Regions from separate parts of the Comamonas aquatica genome, predicted to be linked through region 1. Evidence: predicted binding sites of a transcription regulator. Region 1 holds the regulator's gene; the other holds the start of a gene.
What was found. Region 1 encodes sigma-54, which starts transcription at its own class of promoters, with help from an activator protein. Its sites were predicted from a motif close to TGGCANGNAANCTGCTTT; they were not measured.
Positions count from the first base shown of each region.

Region 2: a site for sigma-54 is predicted at 2,915-2,932, ahead of KAQ61_RS17510 (ammonium transporter). Genes of this name have one in related genera too.

Region 1 covers NZ_CP072916.1:3,308,026-3,313,923, reverse strand. Annotated here, with positions in the region: gene lptA (lipopolysaccharide transport periplasmic protein LptA) at 1-92, shown strand, start outside; gene lptB (LPS export ABC transporter ATP-binding protein) at 92-862, shown strand; gene KAQ61_RS15625 (RNA polymerase factor sigma-54) at 913-2,493, shown strand; gene KAQ61_RS15620 (methyl-accepting chemotaxis protein) at 2,686-4,512, opposite strand; gene KAQ61_RS15615 (THUMP domain-containing class I SAM-dependent RNA methyltransferase) at 4,665-5,898, shown strand, end outside.
Region 2 covers NZ_CP072916.1:3,735,780-3,741,677, forward strand. Annotated here, with positions in the region: gene KAQ61_RS17495 (amino acid ABC transporter permease) at 1-686, opposite strand, end outside; gene KAQ61_RS17500 (ABC transporter substrate-binding protein) at 800-1,570, opposite strand; gene KAQ61_RS17505 (sulfite exporter TauE/SafE family protein) at 1,862-2,620, opposite strand; gene KAQ61_RS17510 (ammonium transporter) at 2,970-4,277, shown strand; gene KAQ61_RS17515 (hypothetical protein) at 4,319-4,639, shown strand; gene KAQ61_RS17520 (GMC family oxidoreductase) at 4,770-5,898, opposite strand, start outside.

The sequences.
Region 1 (5,898 bases):
TGGCGCCCAAGTCCACGCCGGGCAGCAGCCCCGCGCCGGCACCGGCCCAGCCCTTGCAGCCGTCGGGTGGTCTGAACTCCCAAGGACAGTGATGGCAGAAGATTCTCGTGACACGCGTGCCACCAGCAAGCTGGAGGCGCGCCACCTGGCCAAGACCTATGGCAGCCGCAAGGTGGTCAAGGACGTGTCCATGACGGTGCAAAAGGGCGAGGTGGTGGGCCTGCTCGGCCCCAACGGCGCGGGCAAGACCACCTCGTTCTACATGATCGTGGGTCTGGTGCGCTGCGATGGCGGCGACATCCTGATCGACGGCCAGTCCGTGGGCAACATGCCCATCCACCAGCGCTCGCGCCTGGGGCTGTCCTACCTGCCGCAGGAAGCCTCGATCTTTCGCAAGCTGAATGTCGAGGACAACGTGCGCGCCGTGCTGGAGCTGCAGACGGATGCGGCCGGCCAGCCCCTGAGTGCCGCTGCCATCGAGCAGCAACTGACCAGCCTGCTGCAGGAGCTGCGCGTCGAGCACCTGCGCAAGTCGCCGTCGCTGGCGCTGTCCGGCGGCGAGCGCCGCCGCGTGGAGATCGCGCGCGCCCTGGCCTCCAACCCGCGCTTCATCCTGCTGGACGAGCCCTTCGCCGGCATCGATCCGATCGCCGTGATCGAGATCCAGCGCATCATCGGCTTCCTCAAGGAACGCGGCATCGGTGTGCTGATTACCGATCACAACGTGCGCGAAACACTGGGTATCTGTGACCACGCCTTCATCATCAGCGATGGCACAGTACTCGCCCAGGGCACACCCGAGGAGATCGTCGAGAACCCGGATGTGCGCCGGGTCTACCTGGGCGAGCACTTCCGCATGTAGTCTGGCCCGGCAGCGTCGGCAATCACAAGAAAGTTCGAGGGGGTACAGCGTTGAAGCCAGGTTTGTCACTGCGGGTCTCACAGCATCTGGCGCTCACGCCGCAGTTGCAGCAATCCATCCGGCTGTTGCAGCTATCCACCCTGGAGTTGTCCCAGGAAGTCGAGCAAATGCTCGACGACAACCCGTTTCTGGAGCTGGCCTCGGACGACGCCCCGCGCGAGGAGTTCGGCCTGCAGGCCGCGGACGAGCCCGCCCAGCACGAGGGCGGCTCGGTCGACGAAACACCATATTCCATAGCAGACAGCGCAGGTGCCGCAAGCGCTGAAGGCCAAAAAGACCAGGAATCCGCGGCGCCCGACAGCGACGTGCCCAGCGACTGGGAGGGCGACGGCAGCGTCGACATCGCGCACGACGACAGCGAATGGGGCGGCGACGCCCCGGCGCGCGGCAACCGCAATGACGACGAGGATGCCCCCACGGCCCTGGACCTGGCGGGCGCGCACGAGTCGCTGACCGATTTCCTGCACCAGCAGGCGCTGTCGCTGCGCCTGTCCGAGATCGACCGCTATGCGCTGCGTTTCCTGATCGAAAACCTCAACGACGATGGCTACCTCGAGGACCCGCTGCAGGCGTTGGCTGAGGGCCTGGCCGGCACCGACGATCTGGAGCAGCTGGACGAGCTGGTGCACCGCTTCACCGTGGCCCTGCGCCTGCTGCAGTCGCTGGAGCCCGTGGGCGTGGGCGCCCGCGACCTGGCCGAATGCCTGCGCCTGCAGCTGCTGCACCTGCACCGCGAGGATCCGCAGGACGAGATGCTGGGGGTGGCGCTGCAGGTCTGCGCCCAGCCGCTGGAAATGCTGGCGCGGCGCGATGTGCGCAAGCTGATGCAGGCCTGCGGCCTGCCCGAGGCCAAGGTGCGCGCCGCGCTGGGCGTCATCGCTCGGCTGGAGCCCAAGCCGGGGCGGCGCTTCACCGATGTCGAGCGCCACATCATCGTGCCCGACGTGATCGTCAAGAAAACAGCGCGCAAGGGGGGGGATGGCCTGGCGCAGTTCAGCGTGCAGCTGAACCCGGACGTGATGCCGCGCCTGCGCGTGCACGACGTGTACGCCAACGCCCTGCGCAGCCACAAGGGCAGCGACGGGCACGCCGGCCTGCAGCAGCGGCTGCAGGAGGCGCGCTGGTTCATCAAGAACGTGCAGCAGCGCTTCGACACCATCCTGCGCGTGTCCAAGGCCATCGTCGACCGGCAGAAGAACTTTTTCGTGCACGGCGAGCTGGCCATGCGCCCGCTGGTGCTGCGCGACATTGCCGACGAACTGGGCCTGCACGAATCGACCATCAGCCGCGTGACCACGGCCAAGTACATGGCCACGCCGCACGGCACCTACGAGCTGAAGTTCTTCTTCGGCTCGGGCCTGGGCACGGAGACCGGGGGCAACGCCTCCAGCACGGCGGTGCGCGCGCTGATCAAGCAGTTCGTCGCGGCCGAGAGCCCGAAGAAACCGCTGTCCGACAGCCAGATCGCGGACATGCTCAAGGAGCAGGGCATCGAGTGCGCGCGCCGCACCGTGGCCAAGTACCGCGAGGCCTTGAAGATCGCCCCGGCCAACCTGCGCAAGGCGCTGTAGACGCGTTCCGGTCCGGTGGGGGCAGCCGGTGGGACAGCACCGACACAGCGGCCAATCATCAAAAAGAGAGCTGCTGGCGCTCCATACACAAAGGGTTCAGATGGAAAACCATCTGAACCCTTTTATGCAAGCGCGCGAGCAGCTCTCTTTTTAAAACCCCGCGGGCCCGCGCTGCGCGTGCCCGGCGGTGTGTCAGCGCAGGGCCAGGGCCTGCGTGGCGGGCGCGTGGTCCAGCTTGAAGCCGCCGACCACCTCGGCCAGCTGGTGCGCCTGCTGCTGCAACGACTGCGCGGCGGCGGTGGCCTGTTCGACCAGGGCGGCGTTCTGCTGCGTGCCCTGGTCCATCTGGCTGACGGCGCCGTTGATCTCGCCGATGCCGTTGCTCTGCTCCTGGCTGGCGTGGCTGATCTCCGCCACGATGGCGGTGACGCGGCGCACGCTGTCCACCACTTCCTGCATGGTGGCGCCGGCCTCCTGCACCAGGCGGCTGCCGGTGTTGACCTGGTTGACCGAGTCGTCGATCAGCTGCTTGATCTCCTTGGCCGCGGCGGCGCTGCGCTGGGCCAGGGTGCGCACCTCGCCGGCCACCACGGCAAAGCCGCGGCCCTGTTCGCCGGCGCGGGCGGCTTCCACGGCGGCGTTCAGCGCCAGGATGTTGGTCTGGAAGGCGATGCTGTCGATCACGCCGATGATGTCGACGATCTTGCGCGACGCGGCGTCGATCCCGCCCATGGTCTGCACCACCTGGCCGACCACGCTGCCGCCGTGCGAGGCGACGGAGGAGGCGCTGCTGGCCAGCTGGTTGGCCTGGCGGGCGTTCTCGGCGTTCTGCTGCACCGTGGCGGTGAGCTGCTCCATCGCCGCGGCGGTCTCCTCCAGCGAGCTGGCCTGCTGCTCGGTGCGCGAGGACAGGTCCTGGTTGCCCATGGCGATTTCCTGGCTGGCCAGGCGCACCGATTCCGAGGCGGTGCGGATGCGCAGCAGCACGGCGGCGATCTTGTTCACGAAGTGGTTGAAGGCGGTGGCGATCTGTGCCAGCTCGTCCTTGCCGCTGTTGTCCAGGCGCACGGTCAGATCCCCCTCGCCCGAGGCGATGTCTTCCAGCGCATCGCGCACCATGGCCAGACGGCGCAGCTGGCGGCTGACGGCCACCGACACCAGGGCCACGGCCGCCACCAGGCACAGCGCGGTGATGGCCGCCGCCACCTGCAGCAGGTGGCGCAGCGGCGCGGTGGCCTCGGCGCGGTCGATACCGATGGCCAGCACCCAGGGTGTGCCCTCGACCTTGACGGCATACAGCATCTGCTCGGCATCACCGATGGTGACGTTCGCGCTCTGGCCTTGGCTGGTCAGCTGCTCGATCAGGGCCGGCGTCAGCGCCGGCGCGAGGGCGCTCATGGGCTTGAGCACCAGGTCCGCCTGGGCATGCGCCAGGATGTTGCCCTGGCCGTCCAGCAGGAAGGCAAAGCTCTTGGGGGTGGGCTGGATGCTGGTCACCTTGCGGGAGACCGTGTCCAGGTGCATGTCCGAGCCGACGACGGCCACGGTCTGCCCGTTGGTCACCACGGGCTCCACGAAGCTGATGGTCAGCTTGCTGGTGCTGGCGTCAACGTAGGCCGGCGTCAGCGCCGCCTTGCCTTCGCGCACCGCCTGCTGGTACCAGGGGCGCGCCGTGCCGTCGTAGTTCTCGGGCATCGGGTGGCTGAAGACATGGCGCTTGTCGGCAAACACAAAGTAGGTGTCGTCGAAGGCGCCGGCCTGTTTGGCTGCCAGCAGCGCGGGCACGGGCTCGGCCTGGGGCACGGCGGCCTTGATGGAGCTGGTGATGCGCTGCTTTTCCTTGACCCATTCGGTCAGCTCGCCGGCATAGACCTGGGTGAGCTGGTGGATGCGCTGGTCCAGGCTCTCCAGGGTGTTGCTGCGGACCAGCAGGAAGGTGGGCACTGCCAGCGCCAACAGGGACAGCGCAGTGATGGCAACACAAATGCCGATGAGGCGGGCGCGCAGACTCTGGAACATCGAGGACTCCCGAAAGGAGATGTAATAAAGTGATTCTGGCTGCTATTTCGACGGAAATTGAACTGGATCAAGCGCGATCTGCAAAGTTACAGGTGTAAAAAATTGCGTCAAGCAATTCCTGGCGGCAACGCGTATCCTCCGCAGCACTACTTATGAATGCCCTGCAAATTTTTCTGCCCTGCGCCGCCGGCGTCGAGGGCTTTTTGGCCGATGAGGTCCGCGCCATCACTGGCGTCGGCCCGGAGGATGTGCTCACTGGCCGTGGCGGTGTGCTGGTGCGCGCCATGTGGCGCGACGCCCTGTTGCTGAACCTCCACAGCCGCCTGGCCCAGCGCGTGCTGGTGGAGCTGTCGTTCACCGAATACCGCAACGAAAACGACCTGTACCGCGCCGCCAGCGAGGTGGCCTGGGAGATCTGGTTCTCGCCCAAGGAAACCTTCAAGATCGAAGTCACGGCCCAGCACAGCCCGTTGACCAGCCTGAACTTCGCCGCGCTGCGCGTCAAGGACGCGATCGCCGACCGTTTCCGCGCCAAGCGCAACGGCGTGCGCCCCAGCGTGGAGACCCACCACCCCGACGTGCGCGTGCACATGCACCTGACCACGGACAGCTGCACGCTGTACATCGACACCACGGGCGAGGCGCTGTTCAAGCGCGGCTGGCGCGAGGACAAGGGCGATGCCCCGCTCAAGGAAACCCTGGCCGCCGCGATGATCGCCGCCACCGGCTGGAACCCGCACGGCCCCAACCCGCAGCCGCTGTACGACCCCTGCTGCGGCAGCGGCACGGTGGTGATCGAGGCGGCGCAGATCGCGCGCAAGATCCCGGCCGGCATCCTGCGCCGCTTTGCCTTCGAGAAGCTGGTGCCCTTCCAGAAGCATGTCTGGGAAGCCATGCTGGACGAGGCCGAGGCCCAGATCCTGGACGAAAGCCCGGTGCCCATCTACGGCTCGGACGTGTCGCACCGCATGGTCGACTTTGCGCAGCGCAACGCCGAGCGTGCCGGCGTCGGCCAGACCGTGCAGCTGCGCGGCGGCGATGCGCTGCAGCGCATGCCGCCCTGCGAGCAGCCCGGTGTGATGCTGCTGAACCCGCCCTATGGCGAGCGCATTGCCGCCGCCGGCAGCGCCGGCCGCAACGCGGCCGAGCGCATGGGCGTGGTCGAGCGTGCCGGCCGCGAAACCGCGCAGACCGAAGACGGTGTCGACTTTTTCGACCAGCTGGCCGCCCACTGGAAGAAGCATTACAGCGGCTGGCAGGCCTGGCTGCTGACGCCCGACCTGAAGCTGCCCGGCAAGATGCGCCTCAAGGAAACGCGCCGCACGCCGATGTGGAACGGCCCCATCGAATGCCGGCTGTTCCGCTTCGACCTGATCAAGGGCGCGG
Region 2 (5,898 bases), 430 kb from region 1:
ATCAGCGTCTCCACCGGCTGGAAGGTGGACGACTGGATGCGGTTGCCGACGTTGGTCAGCTCCACCACGCCGATGGCGTAGGCCAGCGACGAGTCCTTGAGCAGGGCCACGAAGTTGCTGACCAGGGGCGGCAGCGCAATCTTGAACGCCTGGGGAAAGACCACGTCCAGGAACACCCGCCCCTTGGGCAGGCCCAGGGCACGGGCGGCCTCGGTCTGGCCGCGCGGCACGGCGTTCAGGCCGGCGCGCACGGCTTCGGCGTTGTAGGCACCGACGTTCAGCGCCAGGGCCACGCAGGCGGCGGCAAAGTCCGGCAGGTTCAGGCCCGGCACCAGCACCGGCAGGGCGAAGTACATGAACAGGATCTGCACCAGCAGCGGCGTGCCACGGATGATCCAGACATAGGCGCCGGCCACGCTGCGCAGCACGGCATGGCCAGAGGTGCGCGCCACGGCGGCCAGCACGCCCAACAGCAGGCCGGCCGCGCCGCTGACCAGGGTCAGGTACAGCGTGGTGCGGGCGCCATCGGCAAATTCGGCGGCGTGGTCGCCGATGGGTTCGGGCAGCAGGGCCAGCAGCTCGCCCAGCAGGGCGACGACCACCACCATCAGCAACAGGGCGGTGACCAGGGTGGCATTGCTGCGCTGGGTGCGGCTCCAGTGCGAGGGCCAAAGTGCAGTGAGCATGGAAAGAACAGCAGGTTAAACAACGCAAAAACGCCCTGGGGGCCAAAGCCTCAGGGCGTCATGGGGCGGCGTGCCAGGCACCCGGCCTGGCGATCACACCGCCCGGGCAGGTTTTATTGTGGGCAGCGAATGTCTTCCTGGAACCACTTGTGCGAGATCTTGGCGTAGCTGCCGTCCTTCAGGGAGGCGGCAAAGGCCTGGTTCCAGGCGGCGGCCAGGGGCTGGTTGTCCTTGGCCACGGCGGCGGCAATGCGCTCGACGAACAGCAGCTCGCCCTGGTGGAACTTGATCTTGGGGTTCTTGGCCAGCATTTCCTTGGCCAGGAAGCGCTCGGTCACCCAGGCGTCGGCGCGCTGGGTCATCAGGGCGTTCATCGCGGCTTCGTTGGTGGGGAAGTTCACCACGCGCTTCACGCCGGGCACGTTCTTTTGCACGTAGTCCAGGTAGGTGGTGCCGGTCTGGGCCGACACGGTCTTGCCGGCCAGGTCCTTGGCGCCCTGGATGCTGGCGTCGCGGGCGATCACCTGCGCACCCGAGCAGTAGTGCGGGGCGGTGAAGGTGATGGCCTTCTCGCGCTCGGGCGTGATGCCGTGCGACGAGATGACCAGGTCCCAGCGGTCCTGCTTCAGGCCGGTCAGCAGGGCATCGAAGGAAATCGTCTTCCACTCGAACTTCAGGCCCATCTTCTGGGCCAGGTGTTCGGCCAGATCGACTTCGAAGCCGGTCAGCTTCTTGCCCTCGAAGTAGGCGAAGGGGGCGTAGTAGCCTTCGGTGGCCAGACGCAGGGTGCCGTCCTTCTGGATGGCTTCAAGGGGACGTGCCTGGGCCACCGAAGTGCCCAGCAGAGCCAGCGCAGCGGCGGCAATGACGGAAAAGCGTTGCATGAAAGAGGTGCTCCTGGCGCCATCGCGCTGGCAAGGGCCCCGGCCCCATGCGGATGGGGCGCCGCTCACAGCGATGCAGCGGTCAAGAAAGGAGGGGGCTGTAGCCGCCGGACCGCCGGTCTGAGGACATCAGACCATCACAGCGGTGGGCCGGGCTACGCCGCAAAGCGGTGGTGCACATGCACCAAGAATGTGCGGCTCGTCAGGCGAAGCAGGCTGCCATTATAAAAGCCGGCCAGCGTCCGTGCAGACGGCAGGCCTCGCCACTGACGGGGGATGTGCCGCGCCGGCTCAGGCGCCGAAGGCGTCCCAGCCGGTTTTGCAGATCAGCAGGCTGACCACCACGATGAAGATCACGCGCACAAAGCCGGCGCCGTGGCGCAGCGCCATCCAGGTGCCCAGTACGCTGCCCAGCACGTTGGCGATCGCCAGCGGCACGGCAAAGTGCCACCAGACATGGCCCTTGAGCGCGAACAGCACGATGGCCGCCAGGTTGGTGGTGACGTTCATCAGCTTGGCGTTGATCGACGCGTTCAGGAAGTCATAGCCCAGCAGGCGCACCAGCAGGAAGACGAAGAAGCTGCCCGTGCCCGGGCCGAAGAAGCCGTCGTAAAAGCCGATGACCAGGCCGATGCCGGCCGTCAGCCACTGCGTGGTGCGTAGGCTGTGCATGGGGGTGTGTTCGCGCCCCAGCTCCTTCTTGGCCAGGGTGTAGAGCAGCACGCCCAGCAGGATGAAGGGCAGCAGCTTGCGCAGGAAGTCGGGGTTGACCAGGGTGACGGCCCAGGCGCCGCTGAATGCGCCCACCCCGGCGGCCACGATGCCGGGGATGATCATCGGCCAGGTGATGCGGATGCGCCGGCTGTACTGCCAGGTCGACATCGCTGTGCCCCAGACGGCGGCGCTCTTGTTGGTGCCAAACAGGGTGGCGGGGGCCGCGTGCGGGAAGGCGGCAAACATTGCGGGCACCAGAATCAGTCCGCCACCACCCACGATGGCATCCACGAAACCGGCCAGGGCCGAAGCCAGAGAGACAAAAATCCATTCCATGATGGGCGCTGATTGTGCGCTGTTCACGGAGCGCTAAAACACAAATAAAAAGCGCCGGTCTGGCCGGCGCTGGGGGAAAGGCATCTCATTGGTGGATGCTTTTTAGATATTGGTCTGGTTGTGGATCGAGTTGTCTCCTCGGGCCCTCCTTGCTGCACCTTGGTGCGCGCTAGAGTGGTCTGGACTGTAGACCCTGCGTTGGTTTGGTGCATCGGGGATTTCCCGCAAGCTGGTGGTGCGGTGTGTGACGGCCGAATGACACTGTGCGCTGTGGGTGTTTGGCGGCCGGTGTGCAGGCATGGCTTGTGCTTGGCTGGCGGCAACAACACTGCGGGGGAGCGACATGGAGATGCGAAGCAGGTGGGGCCGTCTGGCCCCGGGCGTGGCGCTGCTGGCCCTGCTGCCAGCGGCCGGGCAGGCCCAGCAGATGGTGGGGTTTGCGGCCATCGACAAGGCCGACACGGTCTGGGTGCTGGTGGCCACGGCCCTGGTGCTGCTGATGACGCTGCCCGGCGTGGCCCTGTTCTACGCGGGCATGGTGCGCCGCAAGAATGTGCTCAACACCCTGGCGGCGGTGCTGGGCGCGGCCTGTGTGGTCAGCGTGGTGTGGTTTGCCGTGGGCTATTCGCTGGCGTTCACCCCCTCCTCGCGCTGGATTGGCGGGCTGGAGCGGTTGTGGTTCGGGGGCCTGGACTACCAACTGGCGCAGCAGCAACTGGCGGTCAGCCACATGGCGCCGCACATCCCCGAGGCGGCCTACGCCCTGTTCCAGCTGACCTTCGCCATCATCACGGCGGCCCTGATCGTCGGCGCCCTGGTGGAGCGCATGCGCTTTGTGGCGCTGATGCTGTTCATGGCGCTGTGGACCCTGCTGGTCTACGTGCCCGTGGCGCACTGGGTGTGGGAGCCGGGCGGCTGGCTGGCGCGCATGGGCGCGCTGGACTTTGCCGGCGGCGCCGTGGTGCACGTGAACGCCGGCGCGGCGGGCCTGGCCTGCGCCTGCTACCTGGGCAAGCGCACGGGCTATGGGCGCGAGGCCTTCCAGCCCTACAACCTGGGCTGGACCATGCTGGGCGCCTGCCTGCTGTGGGTGGGCTGGTTCGGCTTCAACGGCGGCTCGGCCCTGGCGGCCGACGGGCGCGCGGCCCTGGCCATGGTGGTCACGCACCTGGCGGCCGCGGGTGGCGCCCTGGGCTGGGCGCTGGGCGAATGGCTGCTGCACCGCCGCATGTCGGTGCTGGGTCTGTGCTCGGGCCTGGTGGCCGGGCTGGTGGCCGTGACCCCGGCGGCGGGCTTTGTGGACATGGGCGCGGGCCTGCTGATCGGCACCATCGCCGGGCTGGTCTGCTACTGGGGGGCCACGGGTTTCAAGCGCTGGCTGGGGGCCGATGACTCGCTGGATGTGTTCGGCGTGCACGGCATCGGCGGCATCGTTGGCTCGCTGCTGACCGGGGTGTTGGTCAGCGGCACGATTTCCGGGGCCAGCGGCAACCTGCTGGCGCAGTCCGTGGCGGTGGTCGCGGTGGCGGCGTTCAGCTTTGCCGCCACCTGCGTGCTGATGTGGCTGACCGACCGCCTGGTGGGCGTGCGCGTGGATGCCCAGGCCGAGCAGCAGGGCCTGGACATCAGCGAGCACCGCGAACACGTGGGCGCCTGACCCACCCGGCGGCCTGGGCCGCCCGCACAAGGAGGATGCCGATGGCGAACACCGAACGCATGGCCGCAGCCGCCCACCTGCACGTGGCGCTGCGGCGCAAGGCGGGCCGCGTGACCGATACCGACTGGATGGCGCTCAACGACGAGTACGCTCGCGAGATCGTGCGCGTGGCGCGGGCCCGCGCTGCGGAGGACGGCGATGCCGCCCTGGCCGGTCTGGCCGACCGGCTGGCGGCCCTGCTGGACGCCGGTGCTGCGGCCCCCGCCCCGGCGGTGCCGCTGGTGGAGCGTGTGGCGCACCGCCTGCGCGATGCGGCCCCGCCGGGCGACGAGGCCGGGCGCTACATCGGCGGGCTGCGTTAGCGGGGGAGTCCTGAAAAAGGAGCTGGTTGCGCGCGGAAAATCTGGATTTCAGCGCGGTTCAGTGCCGAAGTTGGATTTTGATCAGCGCAGGTAGCTCACTTTTTAATCCAGCCGGCGGCAGCGAGACCGTTCACACGGTCAACGCCTGGGCCGGTGCTTCGGGGGCGGCCGCCGCCATGGGGGGCTGGCCCTCGCGCGCCTTGCGTTCGGCGCGGATCCAGCCGGCGGCCTTTTCCGCCAGCATCAGCGTCGGGCTGTTGGTGTTGCCGCTGGTGATGGTGGGCATGGCCCCGGCGTCCACCACGCGCAGCGCCTGTACGCCGCGCACGCGCAGGCGGCTGTCCAGCACGGCCATGGGGTCGTCGTCGCGGCCCATCTTGGTGGTGCCCACGGGGTGGAAGATGGTGGTGGCAATGTCGCCGGCCAGGCGGATCAGCTCCTCGTCGCTCTGGTACTGGGTGCCGGGCTTCCATTCCTCGGGGGCATACTGCGCCAGTGCCGGCTGGCTGACGATGCGGCGCGTCACGCGCAGGCTGTCGGCCGCCACCTGCTGGTCCTGGGCGGTGCTCAGGTAGTTGGGCGCAATCGCCGGCGCGTCCTCGAAGTTCGGGCTCTTGATGTGCACCGTGCCACGGCTGGTGGGGTTGAGGTTGCAGACGCTGGCGGTGAAGGCCGGGAAGCTGTGCAGCGGCTCGCCAAACGCATCCAGCGACAGGGGTTGCACGTGGTACTGCAGGTTGGGGTGCTCCAGCTCGGGGCGGCTGCGCGTGAAGGCGCCCAGCTGCGAGGGCGCCATGCTCATCGGGCCGGTGCGGCGCAGCAGGTATTCCATGCCGATGCGCAGCTTGCCCCAGGGGCTGGCCGCCAGGGTGTTGAGGGTGAGCGCATCGCGCACCTTGTAGACCGAGCGGATCTGCAGGTGGTCCTGCAGGTTGGCACCCACGCCGGGCAGGTCCAGCGTGACCGGGATGCCGGCCTGGTGCAGCACCTCGGCCGGGCCGATGCCCGACAGCTGCAGCAACTGCGGCGAGTTGACGGCCCCGGCGCAGACGATCACTTCCTCGGTGGCCGTCAGGTGGGCCAGCTCGTCGCCGGTCCAGACCTTGACGCCGGTGCAGCGCAGGGCGCCATCGGCCTGGCGCTCCACCACCAGGCGCGTGGCCTGGGCCATGGTCCACATCTCGAAGTTGGGGCGGCCATAGCACTTGGGGCGCAGAAAGGCCTTGGCCGTGTTCCAGCGCCAGCCGTCCTTCTGGTTG